Regions from separate parts of the Kineococcus aurantiacus genome, predicted to be linked through region 2. Evidence: riboswitches for the same ligand, from Rfam matches in the RefSeq annotation. Region 2 holds a riboswitch; each other region holds the start of a gene.
The links. A riboswitch is a leader RNA that binds a small molecule or an ion and turns the genes downstream of it on or off. The one in region 2 is predicted to bind S-adenosylmethionine.

Region 1 (6,190 bases), 110 kb from region 2:
GCCTCGTGCGCCCGGGCGGCGACCTGGGCCCGCCACCCGCCCCGGCCCGAGCTCACGTGGTCCAGCGTGGCCAGGCCCTTGGAGACGTGGAACGGTTCGGTGTGCGTCGTCGAGACGGTCGGGACCAGCCCGATCGCCTCGGTCACCAGGGCGAGCCGGGCCGCGACCAGCAGCGCGTCGAGCCGGCCGGCGACCCGGTCGGTGCGGTCGTCGGGCGGGCCGAAGCCGCTGCCCTGCAGGCCGAAGGAATCCTCGACGGTCACCAGGTCGAACAGGCCGCGCTCGGCTTCGGCGACCGTGTCGGCCCAGAACCGCGCGGTGAACAGCTCCCCGGCCCGGGAGCCGGGTTCCCGCCAGGACGCCGGGTGCCAGCCGGTCGACTCGAGGGCGGCGGACAGGTGAAGGGTTTCGGGCACGGGTCTCCTCCTGGAGTCGGGACGACTCGCAGGCGTCCGGCGGGTCATCGCGCTTGCCGGAGGGTTCCCTCCGGCCGGGTCGTCACCTGGGGCACCCCACCGCGGGGAGGGTTGCCGACCAGCTAGCCAGGGCTTGTCGCTGGTTCTCGTGACCTGCGGGCAGGCTAGCCCAGTTCCGGGACGGGGTCGAGGAAGGACTCCGGCGCCGGGCGGGCGTCGGTGAGCGGACCCCAGCGGCCCTCGACGACCCCGTACTCCAGCGCCGAGCCCGTGGTGAGGAACTGCTCCAGCGCGGCCAGCAGCCGCTCCACGTCGGCCGAGCTCGTCCCGACGCCCGTGGAGGCGCGCAACCCGCCCTCCACCAGCCCCAGGGAGTTCGCGAAGCGGTGCGCGCAGAACCTGCCGTCGCGCACCCCGACGCCGTGCTCGGCCGACAGGTACGCCGCCACCTCCGACACCGGGCGGCCGGGCACGGTGAACGTCACGACCCCCACGGCGTCGGCCGGGTGCGGGCGCACGACCCGCACGCCCTCCAGCGCGCTCAGGCCGGTGACGAGCTGCGCGCGCAGCGCCGCCTCGTGGGCCTCCAGGGCCCCTGCGGGCAGGGCCGCCAGCGTCGTGCACGCCTGCGCCAGCGCCACCGCGCCGACCACGTTCGGGGAACCCGCCTCGTGCCGGTCCGGGCCGGTCGCCCACCGCACCGCGTCGTGGCTGACGTCGAGCGTGGCCCCGCCACCGGCGAGGTAGGGCTCGGCGGCGTCCAGCCAGTCCCGGCGCCCCACCAGGGCCCCCGCCCCGAACGGGGCGTACAGCTTGTGCCCGGACAGCGCGATCCAGTCGATCCCGTCGCGGGCGACGTCGACGCGCCGGTGCGGCAGCAGCTGGGCCCCGTCGACGGCGAGGCGGGCCCCGGCGGCGTGCGCGGCCCGGGCCAGCCGGCGCAGCGGCAGCACCTCCCCGGTGACGTTGGACGCGCCGGCGACGGCCAGCAGGGCGTACTGCCCGGTGGCCAGCTCCGCCTCCAGCAGGGCCGTGGTCTCCTCGGCGTCGGCGCCGCCGCGGACCACCGTGGTGCGGGCCGAGCGCTGCCAGGGCAGCAGGTTCGCGTGGTGCTCGACGTCCGCGACCAGCACCCGCGCGCCGGCGGGGACGGCCCGGGACAGCAGGTCCAGGGCGTCCGTCGTGCTGCGCGTGAAGACCACGACGTCGTCCTCGCGGGCCCCCAGGAAGCGGCCCACCTGCTCGCGGGCCTGCTCGAACAGGGCGGTGGACACCTGCGAGAGGTAGCCGGCGCCGCGGTGGACGCTGGCGTAGTGCGGCAGCACCTGCGCGACCCGGTCCGCCACCGCCGCCAGCGCCGGGGCGCTCGCCGCGTTGTCGAGGTTGGCGTAGGTGGTGGTGCCCCCGGTGGCCAGCGGGACCGGGGTGTCGGCGCCGACGACGGGCAGCAGCGGCGGCACCGTGCGACAGGCGGGGCGGGTGGGGGACAGGGTGCTCGTCGTCACGGGGCTCCTCGGGACAGTGGACCCTGCCGGGAGGACCGGGATCGCCCCGGCGAGGTCCGCGCTTGCCGGAACCACGTCGGAACCGGCCAGGTCGTCACCCGGGGCACCCCACCGCGGAGGAGGGTTGCCGGCCAGCGAGCCGGGGCTTGTCGCTGGCGCTCATGACCTGGGGGGAGATTGCCACGTGCGGGCGCCGGGAATCAAGGTCGGTGCGTCGCGGCCCGGTCCCGGGAGCGCCGCCCGCCGGGGGGCCGTCCGGGGGAACCACTTGTGGACGGCGTCGCGGTCGGTCTACATTCGAAGAACACCATCCAGAGCGGCTGAGAGTCCTGGCTCGACGACGCCGCAGCAACCCCCCGAGCCCGGGCGAGGGTGCTAACGCCAGGTCGATGGAGTTCGTGATGCGCACCACCGATGTCGTCGTCCCCTCCCCGGCCCCGGGTCCGGGACCCGTGCGATGACGCTCGCGCCCCTCGTCGCCGGCGCCGCGGGGCGGCCCACGCTCAGTTTCGAACTCTTCCCCCCGCGCTCGGAGACCGGCCGCGACTCGTTGTGGCGCAGGCTGTCCGACCTCCTGGGGAGCAACCCCGACTTCGTGTCCGTCACCTTCGGCGCGGCGGGAGCGACCCGCGGTCCCAGCCGGGACCTGCTGGCGCACGTCCTGACCACCTCGGCGGTCCCGGCCATGGCCCACCTGACGTGCGTGGGTTCCTCGCGCCGGCAGGTCGTGGAACTGGCCACCGAGTTCCTCGACGCCGGCGTCCGCAACGTCCTGGCGCTGCGGGGGGACCCGCCGGCCGGTGTCCCGGACTGGACGCCGCACCCCGACGGCGTGGCCACCGCCCGGGACCTCGTGGAACTGCTGCAGGTGGCCGACAGGCGTCGGCTGGCGCTGCGCGGCGGTTCCCGCCCCCTCGACGAGGGACCGCTCAGCCTGGCCGTGGCCGCCTTCCCGCGGGCCAGGGACCACCACGAGCTCGCCGTCCTGCGCGCCAAGCAGGACGCCGGGGCGCGGTTCGCGATCTGCCAGGTGACGTTCTCCGCGCAGGAGTACGCCGCGTTCGTCCGCCGGGCCCGCGCGGCCGGGATCACCATCCCGCTGCTGCCCGGCGTCGCGGTCTCCGACGACCCACGGCGCCTGGAGCGGATCGGCGAGCTCACCGGCGTCCGGGCCCCGCGGGGGCTGCTCGCGGCCCTGGACACCGACGACGCCCCGACCCGCCGCCGGGCCGCCACCGCGTTCACCTCGGGACTGGCGCACGGCCTGCTCGAGGCCGGCGCGCCCGGCCTGCACCTGTACACGTTCAACGCGGCCGCCCCCGCGCTGGACCTGCTCGACCACCTCGACCTGACCCGACCCGCGACCCACCCCCGACCCGCCGCCGCCGTGGAGGCGACCGCCGCAGCAGGAGGAAGCACCCGATGAGCCAGACCACCCCCGCCTGGACCGCGACGATCCTGGGCTACCCCCGGATCGGTCCCGACCGCGAGACCAAGAAGGCCCTGGAGGCCCTGTGGTCCGGCAAGGCCGACCTGGCCACCACCGAGGAGCGGCTCGCCGCCGTCCGCGCGGCCACCGTCCGCCGCCTCAACGCCCTCGGCCTGCCGGCGCACGACGCGTCCATCCCGTCGTCGTTCTCCGCCTACGACCAGGTCCTCGACACCGCGGTCGCCGTCGGGGCCGTCCCGGAGCGCTTCGCCGACGTCGTCGGCCCCGACGGCAGGGTCGACCTCACCGGCTACTCCACGATCGCCCGCGGGCGCGGGGCGCAGGCCCCGCTGGAGATGACGAAGTGGTTCGACACGAACTACCACTACCTCGTCCCCGAGATCGGCCCCGGCACCGCGTTCCGGTTCGCCGACGACCGGGGCGTGCGCGAGTTCTCCGAGGCCCTCGCCGACGGTTTCCTCACCCGTCCCGTCGTCGTGGGCCCCGTGACGTTCCTGCTGCTGGCCAAGGCCGCCGACGGCAGCCCCGAGGGGTTCGCCCCCCTCTCGCGGCTCGACGACCTCCTCGGCGCCTACGAGGACCTGCTGGCCGCGTACGCCGCGGCCGGTGCCGAGTGGGTCCAGCTGGACGAACCCGGTCTGGTCAGCGACTCCGCCACCGCCGGTGTCGACGGGCTCGACGACCTCGTGCGGGCGGCCTACGCGCGCCTCACGGGCCTGGCGCACCGCCCGCGCCTGCTCGTCGCCACGCCCTACGGCGACGCGGGCGACCACCTCGCCTCCTTCGGGGCGGTCGAGGGCCTCGCCCTCGACCTCGTCGAGGGTTCCGTCCCGGCGGACCGCTCGGTCCTGGCCGGCAAGACCGTCGTCGGCGGGGTCGTCGACGGTCACAACGTCTGGCGCCGCGACCTCGTCCACGCCCTCGCCACCCTGCGCGAGCTCGAGGGCTTCGCCGCGCACGTCGTGGCCGGGACCTCCACCTCGCTGCTGCACGTCCCGCACGACGTGACCCGCGAGACGGCGCTCGACGAGCGGCTGCGCGGCTGGCTGGCCTTCGCCGACCAGAAGGTCACCGAGGTCGTCGTGCTCGGCAGGGCGCTCGCCGACGCCGCCGCGGTCGAGACCGAGCTCGCGGCCTCGGCCGCGGCCCTGGCCGACCGGCTCGCCGCCCCCGGGGTCGTCCGCCCCGAGGTGCGCGAGCGCCTGGCGGCGCTGACCCCGCAGGACTTCCGGCGCAGCGACTACGCCGTCCGCCGCGCCGCCCAGGACGAGGCGCTGCACCTGCCGGCGCTGCCCACGACCACCATCGGCTCCTTCCCGCAGACCACCGAGATCCGCCGGGCCCGCGCGGCCTGGTCCCGCGGCGAGCTGGACGGGACGGCCTACGAGGACTTCCTGCGCGCCGAGATCGACCGCGTCGTGCAGCTGCAGGAGGAGCTGGGCCTGGACGTCCTCGTCCACGGCGAGCCCGAGCGCAACGACATGGTCCAGTACTTCGCCGAGCAGCTCGACGGGTTCGCCGTCACGCAGCACGGCTGGGTGCAGTCCTACGGCTCGCGCGGCGTCCGGCCGCCGATCCTGTGGGGCGACGTGACGCGCCCCGCGCCGATCACCGTCCCGTGGAGCACCTACACCGCGAGCCGCACGACCAAGCCGGTCAAGGGCATGCTCACCGGCCCGGTGACCATCCTCGCGTGGTCGTTCGTGCGCGACGACCAGCCGCTGGGGGACACCGCGAACCAGGTCGCCCTCGCGCTGCGGGACGAGGTCGCCGACCTCCAGGCCGCCGGCATCGGCATCGTGCAGGTCGACGAGCCCGCGCTGCGCGAGCTGCTGCCGCTGAAGACGGCGGACCAGGCGGCCTACCTCGACTGGTCGGTCGCCTCCTTCCGCCTGGCGACCGCGGGTGCGGCCGACGCCACGCAGATCCACACGCACCTGTGCTACTCGGAGTTCGGCGAGGTCATCGACGCGATCGACGGCCTCGACGCCGACGTGACGAGCATCGAGGCCGCCCGCTCGCGCATGGAGGTCCTCGGGGACATCGCCCGCGCCGGGTTCGCCCGCGGCATCGGGCCGGGCGTGTACGACATCCACTCCCCGCGGGTCCCGTCCACCGAGGAGGTCGTGAACCTGCTGCGCTCGGCCGTCGGGTCCGTGCCGGCCCGCCAGCTGTGGGTGAACCCCGACTGCGGGCTGAAGACCCGCGGCTACGCCGAGACGACGGAGTCGCTGCGCCACCTCGTGGAGGCCGCCCGCACCGTCCGCGCGGAACTGCCCGTCGGGTCGCCGGTCGCGAGCTGACGCCGGCCCGCCGCGGCGGGCCACCGGAACACCCTGCGGGCCGGGCACCGGCGGTGCCCGGCCCGCACGACCGCCCTCCCACCGGACGCCGGCCGGGTACCCACCACCGCGTCGAACCGAGCCCCGGCGGGTGGCGGCTGCCGGGGGCGCGGGGACGGGCCGACGACGTCGACTGGATCGTCCACACGGCGCAGCTGGCCGAGCGGGCCCGGTTCGACCTGTTCTTCTGCGAGGACGCCCTGACCGCGCCGCGGCCGGGGCACGACGGTCCCGTCCGGGCGGTCGAGCCGCTGACGCTGCTGGCGGCCGTGGCCCGCGGGACCCGGCACCTCGGTCTGGTGGCGACCGCGTCGACGACGTTCAGCGAGCCCTGCGACCTCGCCCGGCAGTTCGCGTCGCTGGACCGCATCAGCCACGGCCGGGCCGGCTGGAACGCCGTCACGAGCCAGTTCGCCGACGTGGTCGCGAACTTCGGGCCGGCGCGGTTCCCCGACCACGCGACCCGCTACCTGCGCG
Region 2 (6,190 bases):
CACCGCCACCGTCCTGGGCCGGCTCGGCGCCGGCGGCGGCACGGGCACCAAGCTCGTCGCCCTCGTGATCGTCGTCGGGCTCATCGTCCTGGGCGGCACGCTGGGGTTCCGGGTCATCATGCGCATGCAGCGCTGGATCACCGTGGTCACCGCCGTCCTGACGGTGCTGTACATCGCCTTCGCGGCCGGCTCGGTCGACTGGGGGACGGTCTCGGCGATCCCGGCCGGCGACACCGCGGCCGTCGTGGGCGCGTTCACCATGGTCATGACGGGGTTCGGGCTGGGCTGGGCCAACGCCGCGGCCGACTACTCCCGCTACCTGCCGCGGGACGCCTCCAGCGGCGGGGTGGTGCTGTGGACGACGCTGGGGTCCTCGCTGGGGCCGGCGGTGCTGCTGGTCTTCGGGGCGCTCGTCGTGGGCTCGCAGCCGGACCTGAGCGCGCGCGTGGCGGCCGACCCGGTGGGGGCGCTGACCGACATCCTGCCGACGTGGTTCCTCGTGCCGTTCGCGGTCGTGGCCGTCCTGGGCCTGGTCGGCGGGGCGGTCATGGACATCTACTCCTCGGGGCTGGCCCTGCTCAACGTGGGCCTGCGGGTGCCCCGGCCGGTGGCGGTGCTCGTCGACGCGTGCCTCATGGTCGCCGGCGCGATCTACATCGCGTTCTTCTCGGTGGACTTCCTCACCCCGTTCCAGGGGTTCCTCATCACCCTGGGCGTGCCGATCGCGGCGTGGGCCGGCATCTTCCTGGCCGACCTCGCGACGCGGCGCGCCGGCTACGCCGAGGACGAGCTGCTCGACGCGCGGGGCCGCTACGGGTCGGTGCGCTGGCTGCCGGTCCTGACGATGGCCGGGGCGACGGCGATCGGCTGGGGGCTGGTGTCGAACGCCAACGCCTCGTGGCTGGCCTGGCAGGGGTACTTCTTCGAGCCGCTGGGGCTGGCGACGTGGGTGCCGCCGTCGGGGCAGGACGCGGGGTACTGGGACGGCGACTGGGGGTACGCGGGCCTGGGCGTGCTGCTGGCCTTCGCCCTCGGCTTCGTCGTCGTGGCCGTGTTCGGCCGGGGCGCCGTCCGCGCCCAGGAGTCGCGGTCGCACGACTCCCGGGCGTGAGGGTTCAGGCGCGCTGGACGCTGACCTTCGGCGGCGTCTGCAGCGTCTGGGCGATGACGCAGTAGCGCTCGGCCAGGGAGACCATCTTGGCCTCGGTCGCCTCGTCGGCGTCGGAGGAGAAGTCGAAGGTGATGGTCACGTCGGTGATGCCGACGGGGACCTCGCGCGCGACGCCCAGGGTGCCGCGGGCGTCCCAGTGCGCGTCGACCGTGACGGAGGCGTTGCGCAGCTCCACGCCCATCGCCGTGGCGACGCTGCGCAGCGTCACCCCGGCGCAGGCCGCCACGGCCTCGCACAGCATGTCCGCCGAGCACGCCTCGGTGCCGTCACCGCCGGCGGCGGGGTGCAGCCCGGCGCGGGTGGTGCCCGCGAAGCCGTCGACCGAGACGCCGATGGACTGGCCGTCCAGCACCGCCACGGCCCGGGCCGGGACCAGCGCCTGCGCGGGGTCCTCCCGGTAGGCGTCCTTCAACGGCTTCTGCAGGGCCCTCAGTTCGGTCGAATCCACCGGGGAAGCTTAGGCCCCGCTGCCGTTGCCGTCGCAACTTCCGCGAGACTGCCCCTGTGAAGTGGAGCACCGCCCTGAAGACCCTGCAGGACGTCGCCGACGGCTGCGCGCACGTGGGCCGCCAGCCCGAGGGGATCGTCCGGCTGAGGGTCTTCCAGGCGTGGGTCTTCGGGACCCTGCTGGGGCCCCGGACCGACGACGTCGACGACGCCACCGGGGTCCGGGTCGCCCTCGTGACCAACGCCCGCGAGGGCGAGTGCGCCTTCGGCACCCGCCCGCCCGCGGCCGGGCACTGGCTCGCCGCCTCGGGGCTGGCGACGAGACCGGCCCAGCTGTTCTTCCGGTCCGGCGAGGTGCCCGTGTGGAACCACGTCGTCGACCGCCCGGTGCGGTTCTGGACGCGCGAGGAGGGTCTCGACGCGGACGTGCTGGAGCGGCTGCGCGCCGGGGAGGGGGCCGCGCTGCGGGGCGAGCCGCCGACGCCGGCCGAGCTGGCCGCCCGCCTGGACGCCGAGCTCGCCGTGAGCCTGGAGGCGTTGCGCCGCACGGCCTCGGAGTACGACGCGAAGCGGTGGTCACCGGGTTCGCCGGAACGGCGCGGCGACGCCCTGGCCGACGCCGCGCTGGGGTACCTGGACCTGCGGACGGCCAGGGGTACCCTCCGGCCATGAGCGACGAGACCGTCCCGGACAAGCTCGCCTACCGCCTCCTCACCGGGCCCGACGACCGGTCCTTCTGCGAGAAGGTCAGCGCGGCCCTGGCCGACGGGTACGTGCTGCACGGCAGCCCGTCGGTGACGACGACCGACGGGCGCACCGTCGCCGCCCAGGCCGTCGTCCTCCCCCACGTCCTGGGCTGAGCGCCCGGCGGCCCCCGGGCGGGGGCCCGTTGCGGCACCCGTGACCGTTACCGCTGTCTGACAGGCGGTGTTAAGGTGCGGGCAGGTCATGAGTGACAGCGAGAAGCCCTGGCTGGCTGTCCGGCAACCCTCCCCCGCGGCGGGGTGCCCCAGGTGAGGACCTGGCCGGACGATCCCGTCCGGCAAGCGCGGATCGCCGGACGTCGTCGATCACGGCAGCTGCGAGCCGCGCGCCCGCCCGCACGACAACCGGAGTGTCCTCGTGTCCACCGCCCCCGCCCTGCCCGACAAGCCCAAGCGCCGCGGCCTGCTCTACGGCCTGATCGCCGCCGTCGTCGTCATCGCCGTCGTGATCGTCGCGATCGTCCTGGGCACCCGCGACGACTCCACCAGCACCTCGGCCTCCGGCGGTGAGGCCAGGACGGTGAAGATCGGCGTCGCCGACAAGTCGCTGCCGTACTGGACGACCTACACCGAGCTCGCCGAGTCCAAGCTCGGCGTGACGGTCGAGCTGGTGAACTTCTCCGACTACACGCTGCCGAACCCGGCGCTGTCGCAGGGGGAGCTGGACCTGAACCAGTTCCAGCACATCCAGTACCTGGCGAACTACAACGCCACCGCGGACGACGACCTGCAGCCCATCGGCGCGACCGCCGTGTACCCGCTGCCGCTGTACTCCCTCACCGCGAAGTCCGCCGCCGAGCTGCCCGCCGACGCGCAGGTCGCGATCCCCAACGACGCCATCAACGAGGCCCGCGGCCTCCTCGTGCTGCAGCAGGCCGGCCTGGTCACGCTGAAGGACGGCGGCACCGCGTTCTCCACGACGAACGACATCGAGTCCTCGAAGGTGAAGGTCACCACCGTCGCCGCCGACCAGACCGCCAGCGCCCTGCAGTCCGGGTCGGTCGCCGCCGCCATCGTCAACAACAACTACGCGACCGCCGCGAAGCTGTCCGACGAGAACATCATCGTCAAGGACGACCCGACCGCCGCCGCGGCCGCGCCGTACGTCAACATCTTCGCCGCCCGCAAGGCCGACGTGGACGACGAGACCTACCTCGACCTGGCCGCGCTGTGGCACGACCCGGCCGTGCAGGAGGTCTTCCTGCAGGACAACCCCAGCGCGGTCGTGCAGGACACCCCCGCCGCGGACCTGCAGGCGGAGACGGTGAAGGTCGAGGCCGACGCGAAGGCCGCCCAGGGCAAGTGACCGCGCTCATCACCCTGGAGAACGTCTCCAAGCGCTTCGACCGCCGCGACGGGTCCTCCGTCGCGGCGGTCGACGCCGTTTCGCTGGAGGTGCGGACCGGTGAGGTGCTCGCGGTCATCGGGTACTCCGGTGCCGGCAAGTCCACCCTGGTCCGGCTGCTCAACGCCCTGGAGAAGCCGACGTCGGGCAGCGTCCTCGTCGGCGGCCAGGACCTGACGAAGCTGTCCGAGGGGGAACTGCGGGCGGCCCGCTCGAAGATCGGGATGATCTTCCAGCAGTTCAACCTCTTCCGGTCCCGGACCGTCGCCGGGAACGTCGCCTACCCGCTGAAGGTCGCGGGCGTGGGCAAGGCCGAGCGCGACCGGCGCACCGCCGAGCTCCTCGACTTCGTCGGGCTGCTCGACCGCGCGCACTCCTACCCCGAGCAGCTGTCCGGCGGGCAGAAGCAGCGCGTCGGCATCGCCCGGGCGCTGGCCACGAACCCCCCGCTGCTGCTGGCCGACGAGGCCACCAGCGCGCTGGACCCCGAGACCACGACCGAGGTGCTGTCGCTGCTGCGCCGGGTCAACGCCGAACTGGGCGTGACGATCGTCGTCATCACCCATGAGATGGACGCCGTGCGCCAGATCGCCGACCGCGTCGCGGTCATGGAGGACGGCAGGCTCGTCGAGATCGGCGACGTCTACGACGTGTTCTCGGACCCGCGGACGGCGGCGGCGCAGCGGTTCGTGCGCAGCGCCACCCACGACCGCCCGTCGGCCGACACCCTGGCGCGGTTGCGCCACCAGCACCCGGGCCGGATCGTCAGCGTCCGCATCACCGACGAACCCGGTCTGCAGCAGCGCATCGACACCGCGTTCCGCACCACGGGCACGACGGCCGAACTCGTCTACGGCGGGGTGTCGGAGATCCGCGAACGCCGCACCGGGTCGCTGACGTACGAGCTGACGGGGAACGTCGACGCCGCCCTCGAGGCGCTGCGGGCCGACGGCGTCCACGCCGACGAGGAGGACTGAGGATGGACTTCAGCGGTTTCCTCGAGACGTTCGGCGTCTTCCGCGACGCCATCTGGCAGACGCTGCTCATGGCGGTCGTCTCCCTGATCTGCTCCGGCGTGCTGGGGCTGGTCCTGGGGGTGGCGCTGTACGCGACCCGGCCGGGCAACCTGTTCGGCAACCGGTTCGTGTTCGGGTTGCTCGGGTTCGTCGTGAACGTGGTGCGCCCCATCCCGTTCATCATCTTCCTGGCCGCCATCACGCCGCTGCAGATCGCGGTGGTGGGCACGACGATCGGGACGACGGCGGTGACGTTCGCCATCTCGCTGGCGGCGGCGTTCGCGGTGTCCCGCATCGTCGAGCAGTCGCTCGTGAGCGTGGACCCCGGTGTCGTCGAGGCGGCCCGCGCCGTGGGGGCCTCGCGGATCGCGATCCTCGTCGGCGTCGTGATCCCCGAGGGCCTGGGCCCGCTGATCCTGGGGTACACGTTCATCTTCGTCGGGATCGTCGACATGACGGCGCAGGCCGGTCTGGTCGGCGGCGGCGGGCTGGGCGACTACGCCATCACGTACGGCAAGCAGCGGTACGACTACGGGATCATCTACGTCGCCGTGGCCGCGATCATCGTCATCGTGCAGGTGGGGCAGGTCGTCGGGAACCGCCTGGCCCGCGGGGTCATGCGGAGGTAGCGCACCGCCCCGGTCAGGGGCACAGGGCCTGCCAGACGTCCGGGTGCATCTCGAAGCGCTCAGACGTCTGGGGTCCGGTGACCTCCCCGTCGGAGTTCAGCCGGAACGTGCCCTGCTCGGCGTGGACCTCGACGACCTTCCCGGTGGCGGTCGTGACGTCCTGGCGCTCGACGTGCACGCCGCGGCGCAGGCCCGCGGCGAACCCGAGGCGGGCCAGCGGGCCGGTGGAGGTGCTGACGACGACGTCGGCGACGCCGTCGTGCGGGTCGGCGCCGGGCACGAGGGGCGCTCCCCCGCCGATGGTGCCGCCGATGCCGATGCCGACCAGGAGCACGGGCCGGTCGCCGGGGTTCACGACCTGGCCGTCGACCTCGACGCGCAGGGCGAAGCCCCGGCCGGCGCTGATGCCGGCCCACACCGCGCCGACGGGGTAGGCCCCCGCCCCCAGCCCCTTCTTCAGCCGCTGGGCCTTGGCCGTGGCCGAGGCCCCGATGCCGGCGTGGACGGTGTTGACGGTGATGCGCCCGTGGGAGTCGACGAGCAGTTCCAGCCCGCGGGGGCGCCCGGTGGTGACGACGCGGGCGGCGGCGACGGGGTCCAGCGGCAGCCGCAGGGAACGGGCCAGGTCGTTGCCGGTCCCCAGGGGGACGATGCCCAGCGGCCCCACGTCCCAGGTCCTCCCGGCGTCCCACAGCACCTGCAGGGCGGCGTGCAGCGACCCGTCCCCGCCGAGCAGGACGAGGCGGCGGCCGTCGGCGCCCAGCAGCGCGTCCCGCAGGTCGTCGGTGCCGCGGGTGCGGCGCAGCTCGACGTCCCCG
Region 3 (6,190 bases), 120 kb from region 2:
CTGCCTGCTGCTGCCCTTCACCACGGGCCGGGCCACGGTCGCGGTCGCCGTCCCCTGCGTGCTCGCCGCCGTCGTCCTGACCGCCGTCCTGCGGTGGTGGGAGCGCCGGGCGGCCAGCCCGCTGCTCGTCCCCGACCTCTTCCGGCGCCCGGACTTCGCCCTGGGCACGGGCGTGGCGATGTGCGTCTTCGGCGCCGTGCTGGCCCTGGGCATGCTGCAGGTGCTCGTCCTGCAGTCCGGGCTGGGCCTGTCGGCCTTCGACGCGGGGCTGGTGCTGCTGCCGGCCGCGGTCGCCTCGGGGGTCTGCGCGGCCCTGTCCGCCCGCCTCGTGGTGCGGTGGGGGCGGCGGCTGGTCGTCGTCTCGACGCTGGTGGCGACGGCCTCGGTGACGGCCGAGGCGCTGCTGCTGCCCGCGCTGCCCACCCACGCCGTGCTGGTCGCCTCGCTGACAGCGGCGGTGTCGTCGGCGGCCGTCGGCGCGGTGATCTCCCCGAACCAGGTGCTGACCCTGCAGCACGCCCCGGTGGCCGTGGCCGGCGTCGCCGCGGGCCTGTTCCAGCTCTCGCAGCGCGTGGCGGCGGCCGTCGCGGTGCCGGTGGCGACCGGCGCGTACCTCGTGGGCGCCCCCGGCGCGCCCGGTCCCGCCCACCTGCGCGTGTTCTCGCACCTGGCCCTGGGGTGCGCGGGACTGCTGCTGGTCTCCGCGGGGCTGGCGCACGCCGCCCTGCGGGCCGAGCGTCAGGGCATCGGCTCGCTGCTGGGACGCGGTCCGTCCCCGGCGCCGCGGGGCTCCTCGGACAGCAGCGCGTGCAGCTCGGCCTCGAACTCGGCCCAGCTCAGCTCACCGGGACCTGGTTCCAGGTCGGGGTCGACCGGGGACCACGCGAACCCCCACTGACCGTGCCCCGCCAGGGCCAGGCCCTGCACCAGCGCCGACCCGAAACTGGTTGCGCCAGCGCACAACCGGGCCCACAGTCGACGTCCTCGCACCTCGCACCTCCGCTCTCGGGTGCCTCACTGTGACACACGCGTCCCGCTGCGCAAGGGCCTTCGGGGGTTTTCCCGCGCGGGGGTGCGCGGGTCAGCGCAGGGCGGCCTCGTCGGCCCGGTGCGCCCACTGCGCGAACGTCTCCTCCTCCTCCCGCTCGGCGAGCCGGCACTCCAGGTCGCTCACCGCCTCGGCCGCGGTCCGCTTCGTCTCGACGATCGCGAGCTCGCAGCACTCGATGCCGGTGCAGGCCGTCGTGGTGCGCCGGAACGGGCTGGGGGCCGTGCTCAGCCCGATGCGGTCGAGCTGCGCGGTGAGCTGCCCGACGCGCCCGGGCGGCACGTCCAGCACCAGGACCTCCTGCTGGGGGGTGAGCCGCACGCGCCGCGAGCCCACGGCTTCGGCGGCGTCGGCCAGCCCGGTCAGGACGTCGGCGCTGACCCGGTCCGCCACCGGGGTCGCCCCCACGTGGCGCAGGCCGTCCTTCTGCTCGTGGACCCCGACGTGGTCCCCGGCGCCCGTCGGGGCCGGGGCGGGCGGCCCGTCGGCCAGCGCGTACCCGAGGTGGTCGCGCTCCAGGACCTCGCGGAACCGCACCGGGCCCCGGTCGGCGAGCAGGAACTCCAGCCGGGCGCGGTGCCGCAGCCGCCGGTAGCCGTGGTCGCGGAAGATCCGCACGACCCCGTGCCAGACGTCGGCCGCCTGCTCGGGCCGGACGAAGGCCCCCAGGCGCTCGGCGAGGCGGGGGTTCGTCGACAGCCCCCCGCCGACCCACAGGTCGTACCCCGGACCCAGCTCGGGGTGCTCCACGCCGACCAGCGAGACGTCGTCGATCTCGTGCACGACGTCCTGGCTGGGGTGCCCCGTGACCGCGGATCGAACTTGCGGGGCAGGTTCGCGAGGTCGGGGTCGCCGACGAACCGCCGCACGATCTCCTCGACCACCGGCGTCGGGTCGAGGACCTCGTCGGCCGCCACCCCGGCGACCGGGCTGCCCAGGACGACGCGGGGGCCGTCGCCGCAGGCCTCCGTCGTCCGCAGGCCCACGGCCTCCAGCTGCGCCCAGATCGCGGGGACGTCCTCGATGCGCACCCGGTGCAGCTGGACGTTCTGCCGGTCGGTGAGGTCGGCGGTGCCGCGGGCGTACGTGCGGGAGACGTCGCCCAGGACGCGCAGCTGCCGCGTCGTGAGGGCGCCGCCGTCCAGCCGGACGCGCAGCGTGAAGCACTCGTCGGACAGCTCGGCCGCGGTGAGCTGCGCGGTGCGGCCACCGGGGACGCCGGGACGGCGCTGCGTGTGCAGCCCCCACCAGCGGAACCGGCCGTCGAGGTCGTCGGGGTCGATGGAGGCGAACCCCTGGTGGGCGTAGACCCGCTCGATGCGCCCGCGCACCTCCAGCGGGGGTCCGTCGGGCGTGAACTGCTCGTCGTGGTTCAGCGGGGTGCGCCCGTCCACGAGCCACTGCCCGTGGGTGCGTCCCCGTGCGGTCTCGTCGCCGGACATGCGGTCCTCGATCACGTGGGAGGGGGTGCGTGGAGCTCGGTTGACACGGCGACGGGACGTGTCGTTGACTGTGCGAACCATCCAGAGCGGCCGAGAGACTTGGCTCGACGACGCCGCAGCAACCCCCTCCGAGGGTCGGTGCTTCCGCCAAGGACGATGGAGGACGCGTTGCCCGGCCCCAAGCCGTTGCTGCTCAACCTGTTCGAGATGAACTGCGTGAGCCACATCACGCACGGGCTGTGGCGGCTGCCCGGCAACCACCGCCACGAGTTCAACGACATCGGGTACTGGACGACGCTGGCCCGGCTGGCCGAGGACGCGCAGTTCGACGCCGTCTTCCTCGCCGACGTGATCGGCGCCTACGACGTCTACCGCGACGGCCCGCAGACGGCGCTGCGCGAGGGGCTGCAGGTCCCCAGCAACGACCCGATGCTCGTCGTGCCCGCGATGGCGGCCGTGACCGACCACCTCGGGTTCGCGGTCACGTTCTCCACCAGCTACGAACCGCCGTTCCCCTTCGCCCGCCGCATGAGCACCCTGGACCACCTCACGAAGGGCCGCGTGGGCTGGAACGTCGTCACGAGCTACCTGCCCAGCGCGGCGCGCAACTTCGGGCTGCCCGGTGAGATCGCGCACGACGAGCGGTACCGGATCGCGGACGAGTTCATGGAGGTCGTCTACGCGCTGTGGGAGGGTTCCTGGGACGCCGGGGCGGTCGTCGCCGACCGCGAGCGGGGCGTGTTCACCGAACCCGACCGGGTGCGTGCGATCGACCACGACGGCACGTACTTCCGGGTGGCCGGGCCGCACCTGTCCTCCCCCTCGCCGCAGCGGACCCCGCTGGTCGTCCAGGCCACGGCGTCGGCCGACGGCATCGAGTTCGCGGGCCGGCACGCCGAACTGGTGTTCACCGGCGGACCGGACCACGCCGCGGTCGCCCGCACGATCGCGGCGGTGCGCGAGGCCGCCGCCCGTCACGGCCGGGACCCGCGCAGCGTGAAGTTCGTGGTGCAGGCGACCGTCATCACGGGGCACACCGAGTCCGACGTGACCGCCAAGCTCGCCGCGCACGCCCGGTACGACAGCCTGGAGGGCAGGTTCGCGCACGCCTCGCTGCCGTTCGACCCGCTGGCCCACCCCGCGGACCGGACCGTCGGGGAGGCCCTCGCGCTCGAGGGGCGCGCCGACCACCCCGGCGCGGCCGGGCTGCCCCGGCAGCGCACCGTGGGTGAGTTCGCCGCGGCGATCGCCCGGCGCGAGCGCACCTTCTCGGCCGTCGGGACCCCCGACGCGGTCGTCGCGCAGATCGAGCACTGGCTCGACGACGTCGGCATCGACGGCATCAACCTCACCCAGCACCACAGCTACGGCACCCTGCTGGACTTCGCCGAGCTCATCGGGCCCCGGTTGCGGGCCCGCGGCCGCCGGCCCGAGGGCTACGTCCCGGGGCAGACGCTGCGCGAGCGCTTCGGCGGCGCCGGGCCCCTCCTGCCCGGCGAGCACACCGGCGCCCGGTTCCGGCGCGCCGCCGTCCCCACCCCGTGACCCGCACCCCCTCAGACCAGGAGCCGACATGCCCACCCCGTTCCACGTGTTCCTGGAGGTCGACGGCGGCGGGTGGCACCCCGCCGCCTGGCGCCGTTCCCGCTCCACGCCCGACCAGGTGTTCTTCCCCGCCCGCCTGCGCGAGTTCGCCGTCACCGCGCAGGCGCAGGGCCTGACGGGCCTGACGTTCGAGGACTCCACCGCCCCGGACCCGCGCAACCCTGTCGGGCACCTCGACGCCGTCCAGCGCGCGGCCTTCCTGGCCGGCACGACGGACGCGGTCGGGCTGCTGCCGGTGGCCGCGACGACGTACTCCGAACCGTTCCACGTCGCCGCCCAGATCGCCTCCCTGGACCACTCCAGCCACGGCCGGGCCGGCTGGATCGCGACGACCTCCCCCGCGCGCGCGGCGCGGGCCGTGGACCTGCCCGTCGCGGCGGACCCGGCCGCGGAACTGGCCGACGTCGTGCGTGCCGTGCGGGCGCTGTGGGACTCCTGGGAGGACGACGCGGTCGTCCGCGACGTCGCCACGGGGCGCTACGTCGACCGCGACCGCCTGCACCACGTCGACGTCGAGACGGGCCGCTGGTCGGTCAAGGGCCCGCTCACCGTGCCGCGCAGCCCGCAGGGCCAGTCCGTCGTCGTCGTCCACGAGCGCGACCTGACGCCCACCACGCACGCCGACGTGGTGCTCAGCGGGGACGAGGGGGCCCGCCGCACCGCGGGCGGCCCGCTCGTCGTGCTGGACGTCGAGTTCGCCCTCGACACCGAGGCCCACGCCGCGGCCGACCGCCTCGCGGCCCTGGACGCCGACGCGGCCGCCCCGGCGTCCGGGCGCATCCGCTGGTCGGGCTCGGGCGAGGGGTTCGCCCGGTACCTGTCGGGGCTGGCCGGTTCGGTGAACGGCGTCCGCCTGCACGCGGCCGTCCTCGACGAGGACCTGCGCACCCTGCTGCGCACGACCCTCCCGGCGCTGCGCGTCGCCCGCCTCCTGCAGGCGCCCGTCGCGGGAGCCACGCTGCGCTCCACCCTGGGCCTGGCGCGGCCCGTCAACCAGTTCGCCACGGCCTGAGGACACGAACGATGACCGAACTCCGGTACCCCGACGCCGTCGTCCACTTCGGCGTGTTCTTCCAGGGCGTCAACCACAGCACCATCTGGTCGGACCCCCGCAGCGGGTCGCAGATGCACCACTCGACGTTCACCCAGCTCGTCCGGACCGCCGAGCGGGGGTTGTTCGACGCATTCTTCCTCGGCGAGGGCCTGCGGCTGCGCGAGCAGCACGGGAAGATCCACGACCTCGACGTCGTGGGACGGCCCGACGCCCTCACGGAACTGGCCGCGCTGGCGGGCCTGACCTCCCGCATCGGCCTGGTCGCGACCCAGAACACCACCTACAACGACCCGGCGGACCTGGCGCGGCGGCTGGCGTCGCTGGACGTCCTGTCCGGTGGCCGGGCCGCGTGGAACGTCGTGACGACCGACAACGCCTGGACGGGGGCGAACTTCCGCCGCGGCGGCTACCTCGACCACGCCGACCGGTACGAGCGCGCCGAGCGCTTCGTGAACCTCGCCAAAGCGGTCTGGGACAGCTGGGACGGGAGGGGTTTCACACCGGTCACCTCCTCCGACCGGTTCTTCGACGTGGAGATCGAGCCGACCGTGCCGCGCAGCCCGCAGGAGCACCCGGTTCTGTTCCAGGCCGGCGACTCCCCCGCGGGCCGCGACTTCGCCACCCGGACCGCCGACGTCATCTTCTCCCGGCACGGCACCGACCACGCCGACGCCCTGGAGTTCGCCGACGACATCCGCCGCCGCACGGTCGCCGCGGGCCGCCCCGAGGGCGACGTGCTCATCCTGCCGGGCACCCAGATCGTCGTGGCCGACAACGAGGCCGAGGTGGAGGAGAAGGCCCGCTGGGTGCTGGAGCAGCAGGTCACCCCCGCCACCGCCCTGTCCCTCGTCGGCCAGGTGTGGGGCGAGGACCTGTCCGGCTACGACCCCGACGGCCCGCTGCCCGCGCACGACCCCGTCATCGCGGACATCGACGGGACCCGCGGTGCGCACCGCGCGGGCGCCGACGCGCGGGCGCTGGCCCAGCAGTGGCGGGCGGTCGCGGAGGAGAACAAGTTCTCGCTGCGCGAGCTCGTGCTGC

Region 1: linked by a shared signal. The riboswitch ahead of BJ968_RS05865 (aminotransferase class V-fold PLP-dependent enzyme) and the one ahead of BJ968_RS05290 (MetQ/NlpA family ABC transporter substrate-binding protein) in region 2 are both predicted to bind S-adenosylmethionine.
Region 3: linked by a shared signal. The riboswitch ahead of BJ968_RS05905 (NtaA/DmoA family FMN-dependent monooxygenase) and the one ahead of BJ968_RS05290 (MetQ/NlpA family ABC transporter substrate-binding protein) in region 2 are both predicted to bind S-adenosylmethionine.

The regions. Positions count from the first base shown of each region.
Region 1 covers NZ_JACCBB010000001.1:1,222,045-1,228,234, reverse strand. Annotated here, with positions in the region: gene BJ968_RS05870 (LLM class flavin-dependent oxidoreductase) at 1-464, opposite strand, end outside; SAM riboswitch class IV at 461-570, opposite strand; gene BJ968_RS05865 (aminotransferase class V-fold PLP-dependent enzyme) at 581-1,921, opposite strand; SAM riboswitch class IV at 1,975-2,088, opposite strand; SAM riboswitch class I at 2,226-2,317, shown strand; gene BJ968_RS05860 (methylenetetrahydrofolate reductase) at 2,379-3,347, shown strand; gene metE (5-methyltetrahydropteroyltriglutamate--homocysteine S-methyltransferase) at 3,344-5,674, shown strand; gene BJ968_RS05850 (LLM class flavin-dependent oxidoreductase) at 5,728-6,190, shown strand, end outside.
Region 2 covers NZ_JACCBB010000001.1:1,113,993-1,120,182, forward strand. Annotated here, with positions in the region: gene BJ968_RS05270 (cytosine permease) at 1-1,111, shown strand, start outside; gene BJ968_RS05275 (OsmC family protein) at 1,116-1,619, opposite strand; gene BJ968_RS05280 (DUF7711 family protein) at 1,676-2,290, shown strand; gene BJ968_RS05285 (DUF1737 domain-containing protein) at 2,287-2,478, shown strand; SAM riboswitch class IV at 2,563-2,673, shown strand; gene BJ968_RS05290 (MetQ/NlpA family ABC transporter substrate-binding protein) at 2,741-3,688, shown strand; gene BJ968_RS05295 (ATP-binding cassette domain-containing protein) at 3,685-4,704, shown strand; gene BJ968_RS05300 (methionine ABC transporter permease) at 4,707-5,372, shown strand; gene BJ968_RS05305 (diacylglycerol kinase family protein) at 5,386-6,190, opposite strand, start outside.
Region 3 covers NZ_JACCBB010000001.1:1,233,235-1,239,424, forward strand. Annotated here, with positions in the region: gene BJ968_RS05895 (MFS transporter) at 1-898, shown strand, start outside; partial or broken gene BJ968_RS24185 (nitrite/sulfite reductase) at 1,145-2,490, opposite strand; SAM riboswitch class I at 2,565-2,653, shown strand; gene BJ968_RS05905 (NtaA/DmoA family FMN-dependent monooxygenase) at 2,647-4,035, shown strand; gene BJ968_RS05910 (LLM class flavin-dependent oxidoreductase) at 4,064-5,107, shown strand; gene BJ968_RS05915 (NtaA/DmoA family FMN-dependent monooxygenase) at 5,119-6,190, shown strand, end outside.